Regions from separate parts of the Spirillospora sp. NPDC127506 genome, predicted to be linked through region 1. Evidence: riboswitches for the same ligand, from Rfam matches in the RefSeq annotation. Region 1 holds a riboswitch; each other region holds the start of a gene.
The links. Region 1 has a riboswitch for cobalamin ahead of cobN (cobaltochelatase subunit CobN). Riboswitches for the same ligand answer to the same signal wherever they lie in the genome.
Positions count from the first base shown of each region.

Region 2: another riboswitch for cobalamin. It lies ahead of cobN (cobaltochelatase subunit CobN); the one in region 1 lies ahead of cobN (cobaltochelatase subunit CobN).
Region 3: another riboswitch for cobalamin. It lies ahead of cobN (cobaltochelatase subunit CobN); the one in region 1 lies ahead of cobN (cobaltochelatase subunit CobN).
Region 4: another riboswitch for cobalamin. It lies ahead of metE (5-methyltetrahydropteroyltriglutamate--homocysteine S-methyltransferase); the one in region 1 lies ahead of cobN (cobaltochelatase subunit CobN).

Region 1 is NZ_JBEORG010000064.1:9,361-14,261, reverse strand. It holds gene ABTW95_RS33715 (precorrin-8X methylmutase) at 1-398, opposite strand, end outside; gene ABTW95_RS33710 (ferredoxin-like domain-containing protein) at 395-1,516, opposite strand; cobalamin riboswitch at 1,528-1,734, shown strand; gene cobN (cobaltochelatase subunit CobN) at 1,766-4,901, shown strand, end outside.
Region 2 is NZ_JBEORG010000047.1:32,673-37,573, forward strand. It holds gene ABTW95_RS30705 (precorrin-8X methylmutase) at 1-135, opposite strand, end outside; gene ABTW95_RS30710 (ferredoxin-like domain-containing protein) at 132-1,328, opposite strand; cobalamin riboswitch at 1,401-1,522, shown strand; gene cobN (cobaltochelatase subunit CobN) at 1,577-4,901, shown strand, end outside.
Region 3 is NZ_JBEORG010000043.1:13,883-18,783, forward strand. It holds gene cobN (cobaltochelatase subunit CobN) at 1-1,511, opposite strand, end outside; cobalamin riboswitch at 1,566-1,700, opposite strand; gene ABTW95_RS29885 (ferredoxin-like domain-containing protein) at 1,773-2,900, shown strand; gene ABTW95_RS29890 (precorrin-8X methylmutase) at 2,897-3,517, shown strand; gene ABTW95_RS29895 (precorrin-2 C(20)-methyltransferase) at 3,517-4,901, shown strand, end outside.
Region 4 is NZ_JBEORG010000002.1:306,772-311,672, forward strand. It holds gene metE (5-methyltetrahydropteroyltriglutamate--homocysteine S-methyltransferase) at 1-1,909, opposite strand, end outside; cobalamin riboswitch at 2,007-2,212, opposite strand; gene ABTW95_RS04105 (SDR family NAD(P)-dependent oxidoreductase) at 2,475-3,263, shown strand; gene ABTW95_RS04110 (hypothetical protein) at 3,470-3,889, opposite strand; gene ABTW95_RS04115 (RNA polymerase subunit sigma-70) at 4,101-4,901, shown strand, end outside.

The DNA.
Region 1 (4,901 bases):
ATCGCCACCACCGCGCCGTCCAGCCGGTCGCGCCACAGCTCCAGCGCCGCCGCGCTCCGCGTGGTGCCGAGCCGCGCCGCGAGTTCGCGCATGCCCGGCTCGCCCAGGGTGCACACGACCGGGTTGGCGGCGGGCAGCCGCGCCCGCGTGATCCCGGACGCGACCATCCGCGCGTCGCACAGGATCGGCGCCCCGTCCAGCAGTGCGGCCCGCGCCCGCCGCACGACCTCCGGCGACCACGCCAGGTCGTCCACGAGGTCGGTCATCCCGCAGGCGTGGATCATCCGGACGGCGGCCCGCGCGACGTCGTCCGGCAGGCCGGACAGGTCGGCCTCGGCGCGGATGGTCGCGAAGGACCGCCGGTAGATCTCGGCGCCGTCCCGGACGTAGTCGATCACTGCTGCCCTTCCATCGGTCCCGCCATCTTCAGGACGACCGGGCCGCGGGGCATCCCGCAGCGTCGCTCGCATCCCGCCCAGTGGACGGGAGTCTCTGGGGCGATGTCCAGGCCGCCGACCCAGCGCCGCGCCTCGCCCTGGACGTCGCCGCGCGACTTCGCGCAGCCGGGGCTTCCCGTGCAGGCCGTCACACCGACCCACGGCGACGCGGCATCGGTCACCAGGCCCGCCGCCTCAAGCTTCGCGGCGACCGCCCGCGCCTCGGCAAGGTCGCGTAGCACGACACTTCGCCACGGCGTCACCCGGACCTCCGTAGCGGTATCGGCGAGCGCCTCGGCCTGCGCTCCGGACAACCGTCCGAGCGGAGGCACGGCCTCAAGCGAAACCAGCCCGTCACGCTGCTCGATGAACCCGGCGTACGGGGACGAGGGGGCCGAAGGCGCCGAACTCTCTCGGAGTGTCCCGCCCAGTCGCTCGGCAACGAGCCGTATGCCGTCCGGCACCTCGGCGAGCCGCCACGCGTCCTCCCGGACGTCGAGGAAAGCCTCCGCCGCCGCGAGCATAGCCCCGACCGGATCATCACCGGACGCCAGGTCGAGCAGCGTCCCGGTCAGCCGGAGACCGTCCGGGCCGAACGTGACGTCGGCGTCCAGGCCGGTGATGTCGCCGGTGCCGTCGTCTAACGCGAACAGGAACCGGCCCGGCAGCCCGGCCAGCCGCGGCGTGCCGCACAGGGCCCGGTCGAGCGTCGTGACCAGCGGATCCGTGGCGAGGGCGCCGCGCGGCCCGCGCCCGCCGAGCGGGGAGGCGACGACGTTGCGCACCCGCTCATGGGACGGCGAGGGCAGCAGCCCGGTGTCCGCCAGCCGCTCCGCGAGCACCGCCGGGTCCCGGACGCCGCGCAGCTGGAGGTTGCCGCGGGAGGTCAGCTCGATCACATCGCGGCCCAGCTCTCGGGCGGCGGCGCCAAGCATGCCGAGCTGCGCGGCGGAGACCGCGCCGCCCGGCGTGCGGACCCGGGCCAGCGGGCCGTCGGCGGCTTCGTGGGTCTGCAGTGCTCCGGGGCAGGCGTCGGCGCGTCCCGCCCGGTTGACGCTCGGCACGTTGACATTCGGCACGGGGAGGATGTTAACCACAGTTTGCAGGCGGCCCTCGCTGCCGTACTCTTCTCACCAGGCGATGGCAATGGGAGGAAGCCGGTGCGAATCCGGCGCGGTCCCGCCACTGTGACCGGGGAGCGAACCCCGCTTGAGGCCACTGTCCGACGCGGACGGGAAGGCCGGGGCGAGCGCTGATCCGGGAGTCAGGAGACTCCTGCCGTCGCGACACCCGCTACCGGGGCGAGGACCCCAGGGGGAGGTTCAGCCGTGTCCGCTGGCACGCATGCGCAGGAGCGCGCCGTCCTGCTGCTGTCGACGTCCGACACCGATCTGCTGAGCGCCCGCGCGTCCGGCGCCGTCTACCGGCTCGGCAACCCCGCGCGGCTGGCCGTGGACGACCTGCCCGCGCTGCTGGATGGCACCGATCTGGTCGTCGTCCGGCTGCTGGGCGGGCGCCGCGCCTGGGAGGACGGGCTCGACGCGCTGCTCGCGGGGCCCCGGCCCGTGGTGGTCCTCGGCGGCGAGCAGGCCCCCGACGCCGAGCTGATGGAACTGTCGACGGTGAGCGGCGGCGTGTGCGCCGACGCGCACGCCTACCTCGCGCACGGCGGGCCCGGCAACCTGGCCGAGCTGCACGCCTTCCTGTCGGACACGGTGCTGCTGACCGGCCGCGGCTTCGCGCCCCCGCGCCCCACCCCGACCTGGGGCCGGCTGGAGCGCGGCTCCCGCGCCGTGGACGGGCCCGTCGTCGGCGTCCTCTACTACCGCGCCCACCACATGGCCGGGAACACCGCGTTCGTCGAAGCGCTGTGCGCCGCCATCGAGGACGCGGGCGGACGACCGCTCCCGGTGTTCTGCTCGTCGCTGCGCACCGCCGAGCCGGCGCTGCTCGATACGCTCGGCGAGGCCGACGCGCTGGTGGTGACCGTCCTCGCGGCGGGCGGGTCGCGGCCCGCGACGGCCGGCGCGGGCGGCGACGACGAGGCGTGGGACGTCGGCGCCCTCGCCGCGCTGGACGTCCCGGTCCTGCAGGGCCTGTGCCTCACCACCGGCCGGGCCGACTGGGAGCGCAGCGACGATGGGCTGTCCCCGCTGGACGCCGCGTCGCAGGTCGCGATCCCCGAGTTCGACGGGCGCATCATCACCGTTCCGTTCTCGTTCAAGGAGACCGGCGAGGACGGCCTCACGGTCTACGCCGCCGACCCCGAGCGGGCCGCGCGGGTGGCCGGGATCGCCGTCCGGCACGGCCGCCTGCGGCATACCCCGGCCGTGGAGCGCCGCGTTGTGGTGATGCTGTCGGCGTATCCGACCAAGCACTCCCGGGTCGGCAACGCCGTCGGCCTGGACACCCCGGCGAGCACCGTCCGGCTCCTGGCCCGGCTCGCGCAGGCGGGCCACGACCTGGGCGAAGGCTTCCCCGGCGTCGACGGCCAGGACGGCGACGCGCTCATCCACGCGCTCATCGCGGCGGGCGGGCAGGACGAGGACTGGCTCACCGAAGAGCAGCTCGCGGGCAATCCCGTCCGCATCTCCGCCGCGTCCTACGAGCGCTGGTACCGTACCCTCCCCGGTGATCTGCGGGTGGAGATGGAGCGGCACTGGGGTCCGCCGCCCGGGGAGCTGTTCGTCCAGGACGGCGACATCGTCCTCGCCGCGCTCCGCGCCGGGAACGTCGTGGTGATGGTGCAGCCGCCGCGCGGCTTCGGGCAGAACCCCATCGCGATCTACCACGACCCCGACCTGCCGCCCAGCCACCACTACCTGGCCGCCTACCGGTGGCTGTCGGACGAGTTCGGCGCGCACGCGATCGTGCACGTCGGCAAGCACGGCAACCTCGAATGGCTGCCCGGCAAGGCGGCGGGCATGTCCGCCTCGTGCGGCACGGACGCGGCGCTCGGGGACGTCCCGCTGATCTACCCGTTCCTGGTCAACGACCCCGGCGAGGGCACGCAGGCCAAGCGCCGCGCGCACGCCGTCCTGGTGGACCACATGGTGCCGCCGATGGCCCGCGCGGAGACCTACGGCGACATCGCCCGCCTCGAACAGCTCCTCGACGAGCACGCCACCATCGCCGCGATGGACCCGGCGAAGCTGCCCGCGATCCGCGCCCAGATCTGGACGCTGATCCAGGCCGCGAAACTCGACCACGACCTCGGCCTGGACGACCGCCCCCACGACACCGAGTTCGACGACTTCCTCCTGCACGTCGACGGCTGGCTGTGCGAGGTGAAGGACGCGCAGATCCGCGACGGGCTGCACGTCCTCGGCGAGGCACCGACCGGCTCGACCAGGGTGGACCTGGTGCTGGCGATGCTGCGCGCCCGGCAGATGTGGTCGGGGCGGGAGACGCTGCCCGGCCTGCGCGAGGCGCTCGGTCTCACCGAGGACGGCACCGCCGGCCTCACCGACACAGACGCCGCCGAAGCCACCGCCCGCGCACTCGTCCAATCCATGGAGGACGCAGGATGGGCGGCGCAGGACGCCGGACGCGTCGCCGCCGAACACGCCCCCGAGGAGCGCCGCGAACTCGTCACCCGCGTGCTGGGCTTCGCCGCCAACGAGGTGGTTCCGCGCCTGGCCCGCACCACCGACGAGATCGACCACATCCTGCACGCACTGGACGGCGGATACGTTCCGGCCGGCCCCAGCGGGTCGCCGCTGCGCGGGCTCATCAACGTCCTGCCGACCGGCCGCAACTTCTACTCGGTGGACCCGCGCGCCGTGCCCAGCCGCCTCGCCTGGGAGACCGGCCAGGCGATGGCCGACTCCTTGCTGGACCGCTACCGCGCCGACCACGGCGCATGGCCGCGCTCGGTGGGTCTGTCGGTCTGGGGCACGAGCGCGATGCGCACGGCGGGCGACGACGTCGCGGAGGTGCTGGCGCTGCTCGGCGTGCGCCCGGCATGGGACGAGGCGTCCCGCCGTGTCACGGATCTGGAGCCGGTCCCGCTCGCCGAACTGGGCCGGCCGCGCATCGACGTGACCGTCCGCATCAGCGGCTTCTTCCGGGACGCGTTCCCGCACGTGGTCGCCATGCTGGACGACGCCGTCCGGCTGGTGGCCGGCCTCGACGAACCGGAGGAGGAGAACTACGTCCGCGCCCATGTCCGGGCCGACACGCGCGAGCACGGCGACGGACGGCGCGCCACTTTGCGGGTGTTCGGGTCGGCGCCGGGCGCCTACGGGGCCGGGCTGCTGCCGCTCATCGACAGCCGCAACTGGCGCGACGACGCCGACCTCGCCGAGGTGTACGCGGTGTGGGGCGGCCACGCCTACGGCCGCGACCTCGACGGCGTCCCCGCCCGCGACGACATGGAGAGCGCCTACCGGCGGATCGCGGTGGCCGCCAAGAACGTCGACACCCGCGAGCACGACATCGCCGACTCCGACGACTACTTCCAGT
Region 2 (4,901 bases), on a different contig from region 1:
CATCCCGCAGGCGTGGATCATCCGGACCGCGACCCGCGCCACGTCGTCCGGCAGGCCCGACAGGTCGGCCTCCGCGCGGATCGCCGCGAACGACCGCCGGTAGATCTCGGCGCCGTCCCGGACGTAGTCGATCACCGCTGCCCCTCCGCCGTCTCCGCCCCCACCGTCTCCGCCCCCACCGTCTTCAGCACGACCGGGCCGCGCGGCGTCCCGCACTTGCGCTCGCAGCCCGCCCAGTGCACGGGGGTCGCGGGGGCGCGCTCCAGCCCGCCGACCCACCGCCGCGCCTCGCCCTGCACGTCACCGCGCGACTTCGCGCATCCGGGGCTCCCGGTGCACGCCGACACCCCGACCCAGGGCGACGCCGCATCGACCGCGAACCCCGCCGCCCCGAGTTCCTCCGCGACCCGGCCCACCGAATCCGAGCCGAGGTCCCGCACCACGACGCTCCGCCAGGGGGTGACCCGCACGTCGTCCGCCGCCTCCGCGAGTGCCCCGGCCTGCGCACCGGACATCCGCCCGAGCGGAGGCACGGCCTCAAGCGCGGTGAGCCCGCCGCGCTGCGGGATGGCCCCCGCATACGGGCGGCGCGGCTCGGGAAGTTCGCGGATTTCGCCGAGTTCCGCCCCGAACCGTTCCGTGAGCCGTTCCGCGACGAGCCGCGGCCCGTCCGGCACCTCCGCCAACCGCCACGCGTCACCGCGGACGTCGAGGAACGCCTCCGCGGCCGCCACCAGCAAATCGATCGCACCGGCACTCACACCGGCACTCACGCCCGCACCCGCACCGTCCATGGACGGCCGATCGCCGGCCGGTACGCCGAACAGCAATGGCGAGTCGGCGAGGCGGAGGCCGGCCGGGGTGCAGGTCAGGTCGGCGCCGAGGGCCGCGACGTCGCCCGTGCCGTCGTCCAAGGCGAACAGGAAGCGGCCGGGAAGCCCGGCGAGCCGGGCGTTCGCGCACAGCGCCAGATCCAGCGCGGTGACCAGCGGGTCCGTCGCCAGGGTGCCGTGGACGCCACGTCCCCCTAACGGGGAGGCCACGATGTTGCGGACCCGTTCGTGGGACGGCGAAGGCAGCAGGCCCGCCGCCTCCAGGCGTCCCGCGAGCCGCCCCGGATCGCGGACGCCGCGCAGCTGCAGGTTGCCCCGCGACGTCAGTTCGATCACGTCGCCGCCCAGCTCCCGGGCCGCGGCGCCGAGCACCCGGAGCTGCGCGGACGTCACCGCGCCGCCCGGGACGCGGACGCGCGCCAGCGGCCCGTCGGCGGCGTCGTGGGTGCGCAGCGCGCCGGGGCACGCGTCGGCGCGGGCTCTGACATTCGGCACGGGGAGGATGTTAACCGCACTTTGCGGGCGGGCCGCGCTGCCGTACTGTTCTCCCCAGGCGATGGCAATGGGAGGAAGCCGGTGCGAATCCGGCGCGGTCCCGCCACTGTGACCGGGGAGCGAACCCCGCTGGAGGCCACTGTCCGCACGGACGGGAAGGCCGGGGCGAGCGTCGATCCGGGAGCCAGGACACTCCTGCCGTCGCGACACCCGCGACCGGGGCGAGGACCCCAGGGGGAGGAACGGCCGTGTCCGCCGACACCGTGCTGCTGCTGTCGACGTCCGACACCGATCTGCTGAGCGCGCGAGCGTCCGGCGCCGCCTACCGGCTCGGCAACCCGGCGCGGCTCGCCGTGGACGACCTGCCCGCGCTGCTCGACGGCGCCGCCCTCGTCGTCGTCCGGCTGCTCGGCGGGCGCCGCGCCTGGGAGGACGGCCTCGACGCGCTGCTCGCGGGGCCCCGCCCCGTCGTCGTCCTCGGCGGCGAGCAGGCCCCCGACGCCGAGCTGATGGAGCTGTCCACGGTCAGCGGCGGCGTCTGCGCGGAGGCCCACGCCTACCTCGCGCACGGCGGGCCGGGCAACCTCGCCGAGCTGCACGCGTTCCTGTCCGACACCGTGCTGCTGACCGGGCGCGGGTTCGCGCCGCCGGCGCCGGCCCCGGCGTGGGGGCTGCTCGAACGCGAGCCCCGCACCGCCGAGGGCCCGCTCATCGCCGTGCTGTACTACCGCGCCCACCACATGGCCGGGAACACCGCGTTCGTCGAGGCGCTGTGCGCGGCCGTCGAGGACGCCGGCGGCCGCGCGATGCCCGTCTTCTGCTCCTCGCTCCGCACCGCCGAACCCGCGCTGCTCGACACGCTCGGGCGGGCCGACGCGCTGGTCGTGACCGTGCTCGCGGCGGGCGGTTCGCGCCCCGCGGCGGCCGGGGCGGGCGGCGACGACGAGGCGTGGGACGTGGGGGCGCTCGCCGCGCTGGACGTCCCGATCCTGCAGGGCCTCTGCCTGACGACGAGCCGCGCCGACTGGGAGGCGAGCGACGACGGCCTGTCCCCGCTGGACGCCGCGTCGCAGGTCGCGATCCCCGAGTTCGACGGCCGCGTCATCACCGTCCCGTTCTCGTTCAAGGAGGTCGACGAGGACGGCCTCACCGTCTACCGGGCCGACCCGGAGCGGGCGGCGCGGGTCGCCGGGATCGCCGTGCGGCACGGCCGGCTCCGGCACACGCCCCCCGCCCGGCGCCGCGTCGTGGTGATGCTGTCGGCGTACCCGACCAAGCACTCCCGCGTCGGCAACGCCGTCGGGCTCGACACCCCGCTGAGCACCGTCCGGCTGCTGCGCCGCCTCGAACAGGACGGCTACGACCTCGGCGAGGGCTTCCCCGGCGTCCGCGAGCAGGACGGCGACGCGCTCGTGCACGCCCTCATCGCGGCCGGCGGCCAGGACGAGGACTGGCTCACCGAGGAGCAGCTCGCGGGCAACCCGGTCCGCATCTCCGCCGCGTCCTACGAGCGCTGGTACCGCACGCTCCCCGAGGAGCTGCGCGGGGAGATGGAGCTGCACTGGGGCCCGCCGCCAGGGCAGCTGTTCGTGCAGGACGGCGACATCGTCCTCGCCGCCCTCCGCGCCGGGAACGTCGTCGTGATGGTGCAGCCGCCGCGCGGCTTCGGGCAGAACCCCATCGCGATCTACCACGACCCCGACCTGCCGCCCAGCCACCACTACCTGGCCGCCTACCGGTGGCTGTCGGACGAGTTCGGCGCGCACGCGATCGTGCACGTCGGCAAGCACGGCAACCTGGAGTGGCTGCCCGGCAAGGCGGCGGGCATGTCGGCGTCGTGCGGCGCCGACGCCGCGCTCGGCGACGTCCCGCTGATCTACCCGTTCCTCGTCAACGACCCGGGGGAGGGGACGCAGGCGAAGCGGCGCGCGCACGCCGTCCTCGTCGACCACATGGTCCCGCCGATGGCCCGCGCCGAGACCTACGGCGACATCGCCCGCCTCGAACAGCTCCTGGACGAACACGCCGCCATCGCCGCGATGGACCCGGCGAAGCTGCCGGCGATCCGCGCGCAGATCTGGACGCTGATCCAGGCCGCCAGGCTCGACCACGACCTCGGCCTGGACGACCGCCCGCACGACAGCGAGTTCGACGACTTCCTCCTGCACGTGGACGGCTGGCTGTGCGAGGTGAAGGACGCGCAGATCCGCGACGGCCTGCACGTGCTCGGCGAGGCGCCGGAGGGCCGGACCCGCGTCGACCTGGTGCTGGCCATGCTCCGCGCCCGGCAGATGTGGTCGGGGCGCGAGACGCTGCCCGGCCTGCGCGAGGCGCTCGGCCTGTCCGAGGACGGCTCCGCCGGCCTCGCCGCCGTCGACGCGGCCGAGGCCGCCGCCCGCGACCTCGTCCAGGCCATGGAGGACGCGGGCTGGGCCGCGGACGCGGCCGCCGTTGCCGCCCGGCGGGTCCCCGCCGAGCGCCGCGGCCTCGTGGCCCGGGTCCTGGAGTTCGCCGCCGCCGAGGTCGTCCCGCGCCTGGCCCGGACGTCCGACGAGATCGACCACGTCCTGCACGCCCTCGACGGCGGCTACGTCCCGGCCGGGCCGAGCGGCTCGCCGCTGCGCGGCCTCGTCAACGTCCTGCCGACCGGCCGGAACTTCTACTCGGTGGACCCGCGCGCCGTCCCGAGCCGCCTCGCCTGGGAGACCGGGCAGGCGATGGCCGCCTCGCTCCTCGACCGCTACCGCGCCGACCACGGCGGCGAATGGCCGCGCTCGGTGGGCCTGTCGGTGTGGGGGACCAGCGCGATGCGCACCGCCGGCGACGACGTCGCGGAGGTGCTGGCGCTGCTCGGCGTCCGCCCGGAATGGGACGAGGCGTCGCGCCGCGTCACCGGCCTGGAGCCGATCCCGCCCGCCGAACTCGGCCGGCCGCGCATCGACGTGACCGTCCGCATCAGCGGGTTCTTCCGCGACGCGTTCCCGCACGTCGTCGCCATGCTGGACGACGCCGTCCGCCTCGTCGCCGCCCTCGACGAGCCCGACGCCGACAACTACGTCCGCGCCCACGTGCGGGCCGACACCGCCCGGCACGGCGACGCGGGCCGCGCCGCCCGCCGCGTCTTCGGGTCCGCGCCCGGCGCGTACGGGGCGGGGCTGCTGCCGCTCATCGACAGCCGCAACTGGCGCGACGACGCCGACCTCGCCGAGGTGTACGCGGTGTGGGGCGGCCACGCCTACGGCCGCGGCCTCGACGGCGTCCCCGCCCGCGACGACATGGAGAACGCCTACCGCCGCATCGCGGTCGCCGCCAAGAACGTCGACACCCGCGAGCACGACATCGCCGACTCCGACGACTACTTCCAGTACCACGGCGGCATGATCGCCACCGTCCGCGCACTGACCGGGACGTCCCCCGCCGCCTACGTCGGGGACAGCACCCGCCCGGACGCCGTCCGCACCCGCACGCTCTCCGAGGAGACCGCGCGGATCTTCCGGGCCCGCGTCGTCAACCCGCAGTGGCTGGCCGCGATGCGCCGGCACGGCTACAAGGGCGCGTTCGAGCTGGCCGCGA
Region 3 (4,901 bases), on a different contig from region 1:
GCGAGGTAGTGGTGGCTGGGCGGCAGGTCGGGGTCGTGGTAGATGGCGATCGGGTTCTGCCCGAAGCCGCGCGGCGGCTGCACCATGACGACGACGTTGCCGGCGCGCAGGGCGGCGAGGACGAGGTCGCCGTCCTGGACGAACAGCTCGCCGGGCGCCGGGCCCCAGTGGCGCTCCATCTCCGCGCGCAGGTCGTCGGGGAGGGTGCGGTACCAGCGCTCGTAGGACGCGGCGGAGATGCGGACGGGGTTGCCCGCGAGTTGCTCTTCGGTGAGCCAGTCTTCGTCCTGGCCGCCCGCCGCGATGAGCGCGTGGATGAGCGCGTCGCCGTCCTGCTCGGCGACGCCGGGGAAGCCTTCGCCCAGGTCGTAGCCCGCTTCGGCGAGCCGGGCCAGCAGCCGGACGGTGCTCGCCGGGGTGTCCAGGCCGACGGCGTTGCCGACCCGGGAGTGCTTGGTCGGGTACGCCGACAGCATCACCACGAGGCGGCGGGCGGGCGGCGGGGTGTGCCGCAGGCGGCCGTGCCGTACGGCGATCCCGGCGACCCGCGCGGCGCGCTCGGGGTCGGCGGCGTAGAAGGTGAGGCCGTCCTCGTCGGTCTCCTTGAACGAGAACGGGACGGTGATGATGCGGCCGTCGAACTCGGGGATCGCGACCTGCGACGCGGCGTCCAGCGGGGACAGCCCGTCGTCGCTGTCCGCCCAGGCGTCCCGGCCGGTGGTGAGGCAGAGGCCCTGGAGGATCGGGACGTCCAGGTCGGCGAGGGCGCCGACGTCCCACGCTTCATCGTCGCCGCCCGCGCCGGCCGTCGCGGGCCGCGCCCCGCCCGCCGCGAGGACCGTCACCACCAGCGCGTCGGCCTGGCGGAGCGTGCCGAGCAGTTCGGGCTCCGCTGTGCGCAGCGACGAGCAGAAGACCGGGAGCGGGCGTCCGCCCGCGTCCTCGATCGCGGCGCACAGCGCGTCGACGAACGCGGTGTTCCCGGCCATGTGGTGGGCGCGGTAGTACAGGACGCCGACGACCGGCCCTTCCGTGGCGCGGGATTCGCGCTCCAGCAGGCCCCAGGTCGGGGTGGGGCGCGGCGGCTCGAAGCCGCGGCCGGTCAGCAGCACCGTGTCCGACAGGAAGGCGTGCAGTTCGGCCAGGTTGGCGGGGCCGCCGTGCGCGAGGTAGGCGTGCGCGTCGGCGCACACGCCGCCGCTCACCCCGCCGCGGAGGCTCGACAGCTCCATCAGCTCGGCGTCGGGGGCCTGCTCGCCGCCGAGGACGACCACTGGGCGGGGGCCGGCGAGCAGCGCGTCGAGGCCGTCCTCCCAGGCGCGGCGCCCGCCGAGCAGCCGGACGACGACGAGGTGGGTGCCGTCCACCAGCGCCGGGAGGTCGTCGACGGCCAGCCGCGCGGGGTTGCCGAGGCGGTAATTGGCGCCGGAGGCGCGCGCGCTCAGCAGGTCTGTATCGGACGTGGACAGCAGCAGGACCGTGCGGCCCTGCCCGGACGTGTCGGTGGACACGGCGGATCCTCCCCCTGGGGTCCTCGCCCCGGTCGCGGGTGTCGCGACGGCAGGAGTGTCCTGGCTCCCGGATCAGTGCTCGCCCCGGCCTTCCCATCCGCCCCTCGGAGAGGGGCGGACAGTGGCCTTGAGCGGGGTTCGCTCCCCGGTCACAGTGGCGGGACCGCGCCGGATTCGCACCGGCTTCCTCCCATTGCCATCGTCTACGCACGAGACTACGGCAGCGCGGGGCCGCCTGGAAACTGTGGTTTCATCCTCCTCGTGTCGAATGTCAAGCGGGCGGGACGGCCACGTGCCGACGCCTGCCCCGGAGCGCTGCAGACCCATGACGCGGCCGACGGCCCGCTGGCGCGGGTCCGTACGCCGGGCGGCGCGGTGTCATCCGCGCAGCTCGCCGTGCTCGGCGCAGCCGCCCGCGAGCTGGGCGGCGACGTGATCGAGCTGACCTCCCGCGGCAACCTCCAGCTGCGCGGGGTGCGCGACCCGGCGCGGCTCGCGGACCGGCTGGCGGGCGCCGGGCTGCTGCCCTCGCCGTCGCACGAGCGGGTGCGCAACATCGTCGCGTCCCCGCTCGGCGGGCGCGGGCCCCGCGGCGTCCTGGCGACGGACACGCTGGTCACGGCGCTCGACCGGGCGCTCTGCGGCGTCCCGCGGCTGGCGGGGCTGCCGGGCCGGTTCCTGTTCGGGTTCGACGACGGCAGCGGCGACATCGCGGCCCTGGACGCCGACGTCGCGTTCGGGCCCGCCGCTCTCCGGCTGGCCGGGACGCCGCTCGACCTGGACCTCGGCGGGGATCCGGTCGCGGCGATGCTCGCGGCCGCGGGGGCGTTCCTCGACGTCCGGAAGGACGCCTGGCGACTGGCGGAGGTGCCGGACGGGGTGCGGCTGGTCGCCGCGAAACTGGGTGGGACACCCCTGGACGACCCGAAAGTTTCGGTGCCGGGACCCGCGTACGCGGGTTTCATCGAGCAGCGGGACGGGAGGGTCGCGCTGGAGATCGTCCCGCCGCTGGGGCGGCTGTCCGGGGCCCAGGTCGGAGCGCTCGGCGAGACGGCGGGCGACCCCGGCGAGGTGCGGATCACGCCGCGGCGGAGCGTCGTCCTGCGCGATCTGGACCCGGGCGAGGCGAGGGTGAGCGCCGCGAAACTCGCGGAGGCCGGCTTCGCGGTCGACGCCGCCTCGCCCTGGGTCGGCGTCACGGCCTGCACCGGGAGCCCCGGCTGCGCGAAGTCGCGCGGCGACGTCCAGGGCGACGCACGGCGCTGGGTCGTCGGCCTGGAGCGCGCCCCAGAGACTCCCGTCCACTGGGCGGGATGCGAGCGACGCTGCGGGATGCCCCGCGGCCCAGTCGTCCTGAAGATGGCGGGACCGAGGGAGGAACAGCGGTGATCGACTACGTCCGGGACGGCGCCGAGATCTACCGGCGGTCCTTCGCGACCATCCGCGCGGAGGCCGACTTGTCGGGTCTGCCGGACGACGTGGCGCGGGCCGCGGTCCGGATGATCCACGCCTGCGGCATGACCGACCTCGTGGACGACCTGGCGTGGTCGCCGAAGGTCGCGGAACGGGCACGGGCGGCGCTGCTGGACGGCGCACCGATCCTGTGCGACGCGCGGATGGTCGCGTCCGGGATCACGATGGCGCGGCTGCCGGCCGGCAACGAGGTCGTGTGCACGCTGGGCAACCCCGGCGTCCCGGACCTGGCGGAGCGGCTCGGCACTACGCGCAGCGCGGCGGCGCTGGAGCTGTGGCGCGACCGGCTGGACGGCGCGGTGGTGGCGATCGGCAACGCGCCGACCGCACTGTTCCGCCTGCTCGAACTGGTGGCGGAGGGCGCGGGACGCCCCGCGGCCGTCATCGGGATCCCGGTCGGCTTCATCGGCGCGGCCGAGTCCAAGGACGCGCTCGCCGCCAGTGGCCTGGAACACCTGACCGTGCGCGGGCGGCGCGGCGGCAGCGCGATGACGGCGGCGGCGGTCAACGCCGTCGCCAGTGAGGCGGAGTGATGACCAGACCCGGCACCGGACCCGCAACCGGACGGCTGTACGGCGTGGGCGTCGGGCCCGGCGACCCCGAACTGGTCACGGTGAAGGCGGCGCGGCTGATCGGCGCGGCGGACGTGGTCGCCTACCACTCCGCCCGCCACGGCCGCAGCATCGCCCGCTCGATCGCGGCGCCCCATCTGCGCGAAGGGCAGATCGAGGAGCCGCTGCTGTACCCGGTGACCACCGAGGCGACCGACCACCCCGGCGGCTACCGGGGCGCGCTCGACGAGTTCTACGCCGACTGCGCCGGCCGGCTCGCCGAGCATCTCGACGCGGGACGCACCGTCGTCGTGCTCAGCGAGGGCGACCCGTTCTTCTACGGCTCCTACATGCACCTGCACAAGCGGCTCGCGCCGCACTACCCGGCCGAGGTGGTGCCCGGCGTCACGTCGCTGAGCGCGGCCTCGGCGGCGGCGGGACGCCCGCTCGTGGAAGGGGAGGAGACGCTCACCGTGCTGCCCGGCACGCTGCCCGGCGACGAACTGGCCGAGCGGCTGCGCGACGCGGACGCGGCAGCGGTCCTCAAGCTGGGGCGGACGTTCACCAAGGTCAGGCGGGCGTTCGAGGACGCGGGCCGGCTCGCGGACGCCAGCTACGTGGAGCGCGCCTCCACCGACCGGCAGCGGGTCGCGCCGCTCGCCGGCGTCGACCCGGCGGACGTCCCGTACATGTCCCTCGCCCTGCTGACCAGCCCGGCGGACCGGTCCTTCACGGCGCCCGCCCCGGCCCGCCCCCGGGACGCGGGCGGCGTCAGCGTCGTCGGGCTCGGCCCGGCCGGCCGCCCATGGCTTACCCCCGAGGCGCAGGACGTCCTCGCGTCGGCCACCGACCTCGTCGGCTACGGCCCCTACCTCGACCGCGTCCCGGCGAACGCGCGGCAGCGGCGGCACGCGTCGGGCAACCGGGTGGAGGCGGACCGGGCCCGGCACGCGCTGCTGCTCGCGCGGGACGGCGCCCGCGTCGCCGTCGTCTCCTCCGGGGACCCGGGCGTGTTCGCCATGGCCGCGGCGGTGCTGGAGGTCGCGGCCGAGGACGAGTTCGCGGACGTACCTGTGCGGATCGTCCCCGGGCTGACCGCCGCGCAGGCCGTGGCGAGCCGGGTCGGTGCGCCGCTCGGCCACGACTTCTGCGTCCTGTCGCTGTCTGACCTGCTCAAGCCGTGGGACGTGATCGCGCGGCGGCTCACCGCCGCGGCCGAGGCCGATCTGGTGGTGGCCCTCTACAACCCGTCGTCGAGCCGCCGCAGGCACCAGCTTCCGGCGGCGCGCGACCTGCTGCTGGAACACCGCTCACCGGAGACACCGGTGGTGATCGGGCGCGATGTCGGCGGCGAGGCCGAGAGCGT
Region 4 (4,901 bases), on a different contig from region 1:
CGAACTCCGAGTAGCACATGTGCGTGTGGATCTGGGTGGTGTCCTGGACGCCGGACGTGGCCAGCCGGAACGCGCCGACCGCCCAGTCGAGGTAGGCGGCGCGGTCCTTCCGCTTCAGCGGCAGCAGCTCGCGCAGCGCGGGCTCGTCCACCTGGATGACGCGGATCCCGGCCGCCTCCAGGTCGGCGATCTCGTCCCGGATCGCGAGGGCGACCTGCAGGGCGGTCTCGGCGAGCGGCTGGTCGTCGCGGACGAACGACCAGGCGAGCATCGTCACCGGCCCGGTCAGCATCCCCTTGACCGGCTTGCCCGTCAGCGACTGCGCGTACGCGGCCCACTCGACGGTCATCGGGCGGGGCCGCGAGACGTCGCTGTGCAGGATCGGCGGCCGCACGTAGCGCGACCCGTACGACTGCACCCACCCGTGCTCGGTCGCCGCGTACCCGTCGAGCTGCTCGGCGAAGTACTGCACCATGTCGTTGCGCTCGGGCTCGCCGTGCACGAGGACGTCCAGGCCGAGGTCCTCCTGGAGCGCGATGACGCGGGCGATCTCCCGCTTCATCGCGGCGACGTACTCGTCCTCGCCGATGCGCCCGGCGCGGCGGTCGGCGCGGATCCGGCGGATCTCGGCGGTCTGCGGGAACGAGCCGATCGTGGTGGTCGCGAGATCGGGCAGGCCGAGCGCCTCCCGCTGCGCGGCGTACCGGACGGCGTGCCCGCTGCGCCGCGTCTCGCCCACCGACCCGAGCCGCTCGCGGACCGCCCGGTCGACACCGGCCTCCGGGAGCGGCGCGGCCTCCTGGACGGGGGCGTCCTCCCGCAGGGCCCGCCCGATCGCGACGACCTCGTCGACCTTCTGCCGCGCGAACGCGAGCCGCCCGCGGACCCGCGGGTCGAGCGCGGTCTCCCGGTCGAGGTCGAGCGGTACGTGCATCAGCGAGCAGGACGTCCCGACCACGATCTGATCGACGAGCCCCAGCACGGACGCGCACGTGGACAGCGCCTTCCGTACGTCGGTGCGCCAGACGTTCCGCCCGTCGACAACGCCCGCCACGAGCGTCTTGCGCGGTAGCCCGCCCACCGATGCGAGCACGTCCACGTTGCCCGGCCCGGCGACGAAATCGAGCGCGACGGCCTCCACGCGGCTCCCGGCCAGCACGCGCAACGCGTCCGCCTCGATGGCGCCGAAGTAGGTGGCGACCATCAGATGCGGCCGGCAGCTCAGCTGCCCGAGCCGCGCATAGGCCCGCGCCAGCGCGCGGATCTCCTCCTCGCCGCGGTCTTCGACGAGCGCGGGCTCGTCCAGCTGCACCCACTGCGCGCCCGACCCCGCCAGCCGCTCCAGGATCTCGGCGTACACGTCCACGAGCCCGTCGAGCAGCTCCAGCGTCCGGAATCCCGGCGCCGACGGCTTCGCCAGCAGCAGATAGGTGAGCGGCCCGATGAGCACGGGCCGCGTCTCGATGCCGAGCGCTTTCGCCTCCCGGTACTCGGCGAGCGGCTTGGCGGCTGCGCCGTCCGCCAGCCGGAACCGCGTGTCCGGCCCCAGCTCGGGGACGATGTAGTGGTAGTTCGTGTCGAACCACTTGGTCATTTCGAGCGGCGGGACGTCCTGGACGCCGCGGGCCATGGCGAAGTACCGGTCGAACCCGTCCAGGTGCCGGTACCGCTCGGGGACGGCGTCGACCAGCACGCTGGCGTCGAGCATCTGGTCGTAGAACGAGAAGGTGTTGGACGGGATCGCGTCGACGCCGGCGTCGCGCAGGCCCGTCCACACCTCGGCGCGCAGCTCGGCGCCGGTCCTGCCGAGGTCGTCGGCGCCCGCCCGTCCCGCCCAGTAGTTCTCGGTGGCGACCTTCAGCTCCCGGTCCGCCCCGATTCGGGGGTATCCGAGGATCGTCGTGTTCATGGCGGCTTCCCTCGCTGTGCCACGGGCGACCCCGGGAACGGCGCGACGACGGGCCGCCGCCGGGCCTTCCCGCGAGGCCGCAGACCACCGCGCACCGGCCGGTGCGCGGGCGGAGGCAGGTCTTCGGACTCGCGGGCACCGCCTCTTCGAGGCGTCCTACTGGCCGTCGCTTCCCAGGCCGCGCGGGCCCAGTGCATATGACGGCGGTCGTTCCCGCTCACCGCTGCGGGGCAGTCCCGGACTCGCACCGGGTTCCCTCTTACGACACTCAAATCGAGCGAACCATCCGCACCACACACCCTACCCACCTCCCACCGCCCGCCCCCGCGGAGTGGGCGGCCGCGCATGGTACAGACGACCGGCTGACCAAGGGAGAGACCCAGCGCGGCTGCGTGACGTTCGAAGTCGGCAAGAAGGCGACGATCGAACGCATCCGCTTCGCCGCGTCGTCCGGCTTCGGCTCCGCCGCCGAATGGAAGGTCGGCTAGTGCCGCCCACCCGGCCGTGAACGGGCGCCGTCGGGCAGGGTGATCATGGGGGCGTTCCGGAATTCGAGGAGGTCCCTGTGCGGCGGAGTTATGTGGTCACGGGCGGTGGACGCGGTGTCGGGCGCGGCATCGTCGAGCGGCTGGTCGCGGACGGCGGCAAGGTCGTCGTGGTCGAACTCGATCCGGCGGCTCTGGAATGGGCGGACGGCCCGGTGATCCCGGTCGTGGGAAGTGCGGCGGAGGAGGACGTCGCCGAGCGCGCGGCCGATCTGGCGCAGGAGGCCGGGACGCTGACCGGGTGGGTGAACAACGCCGCCGTTTTCCGTGATGTGCCTTCACCCTCGGCGGGCGAGATCCTGGATCTGGTCGCGCTCAACTTCAACCCGGCGGTGGTGGGGTGCGTGACCGCCGTCCGCCGTTTCCTGGAGGCCGGGACGGGCGGCGCCATTGTGAATGTCTCGTCCCATCAGGCGCAGCGCCCGGTGCGGGGATCGCTGCCTTATGCGACGGCGAAGGCGGCCATTGAGGGGCTCAGCCGGGCCATGGCCGTCGATTACGGGCCGCATGGCGTCCGCACGAACGTCGTGGCCCTGGGCTCGATCACGACCGGTCGCTATGAGGCGTTCCTGGAAAACCAGGCGCCGGAGGAGAGGGCGCGAATCGAGGAGGAGATGCGGTTGCTCCATCCCCTGGGCCGGGTCGGTCGTCCGGCCGAGGTGGCCGCGGCCGTCGCGTACCTGCTCTCGGACGAGGCGAGTTTCGTGAACGGCGCCGTCCTGCCCGTGGACGGCGGGCGGCACGCGGTCGGCCGGGACCCCGAAGAAGTCCGTGTTTTCCCGGACGACCTGCAGAAACGCGAAAAGTAGGACGCGCCGGCGCCGGGCCCGGTTGACAGCAGACCCAGAGCTGGCCAGGACCTCCCGACCGGCGCGGGATACCGGTACAAATAGGGATTCCATTCCAACCGGCTCGCCGACAAGTGCTCCCGGGGGAAGAAGGGCTCTTCGAAGTACTGCTGACCTTTTCCGCACCGCGGCTCGGCCCTCGCACACGGGGCCGGGCCGCGGTCTTTTCAAGCGGTTTTCGCCTCGGTGACGGCCTCGCGCAGGGCGGCGAGGAACGCCTTGCCGTCGGCGTCGTCGCCGAGGCCGATGTGGAATGAGGAGGGTTCCGGGCTTCCGGACCAGCGTCCGGTCGCGCTGACTCCCGTGTCGAGGCCCCCGGCGAGCGGCGAGCCGATGCTCACGTCCTCCAGCCTGATCGACAGGACGTGGACGCCCCGCTGCTCTCCGGCCACCGCCACCACCAGGTAGCGCGGCAGCAGGAGCGCGATCGTCGTGTGCTCGGTGTCCGGGTCGCCCGATTTCGTCAGCCTCGCCAGCAGGCCCGGCCGCTTCAGCCGGACGCTGCGGGTCGCGCAGCACCGCACCGCGGCGCCCAGCACGTCCCCGAGCTGATGCTCCTCGGCATGCGCGGTGATCGCGTCCCGCACCGCCGGGTCGAGACTCCCGGGCTCGCATCGCCTGCTTGAGCGTTCGTAAAGCCGATCCATCCCCACCTCCGAGATCGGTCCAACCCTATTGGCGGCGGCGCTCCCCGCCGGGCCATCGGCCCCGGCCGGTCGTCCAGCCGTCCGAGTGATGAGTTGTCGCGCCCGGACCCGTCACACCTACGACGGGACACGACGGGGAAAGGATGACGTGATGGGTGCGGACACGCGGCTGAAGGAGCTGGGCGTGAGCGGGCTGGACGAGGTCGACGAGCCGGCGTTCTCGGGGCTCGCGGAGCGGCACCGGCGGGAGCTGCACGTGCACTGCTACCGGATGCTCGGGTCGTTCGAGGACGCCGAGGACACCGTGCAGGAGACGTTCCTGCGCGCCTGGCGGCGGCGGGAGACCTTCGAGGGGCGGTCGACGATCCGGGCCTGGCTGTACCGGATCGCCACCAACGCCTGCCTCGACCTGCTCGCCAAGCGCCGCCCGGAGCCCGCGGCCGGCGGCGAGGTGCCGTGGCTGCAGCCCTACCCGGACCGGCTGCTCGACGAGCTGCCCGCGGGCGACGCGGACGGGCCGGAGGGCGCCGCCCTCGCGCGGGAGACGATCGAGCTGGCGTACCTGGTCGCGGTGCAGCACCTCGCGCCGCGCCCGCGGGCCGTGCTGATCCTGCGGGACGTGCTCGGCTGGCCGGCGAAGGACGTCGCGGAACTCCTCGGCGACTCGGTCAACTCCGTGAACAGCGCGCTGCAGCGCGCCCGCGCCGGCATGCGGGAGCACCTGCCCGCCGAGCGGCAGGACTGGACCGGCGGCGAGGAGGACGCCGCGACCCGCGAGCTGGTGCGCCGCTTCACCGACGCCGCCGTGGCCGTGGACGTGACCGGGCTCGCCGCCCTGCTGCGCGAGGACGTCCGCTGCTCGATGCCGCCCACGCCGGGCCTGCGGATCGGCCGCGACGCGGTGGTGGACGACTGGATCGCGGACGGCTACGAGAGCATGTCGGGCCTGCGC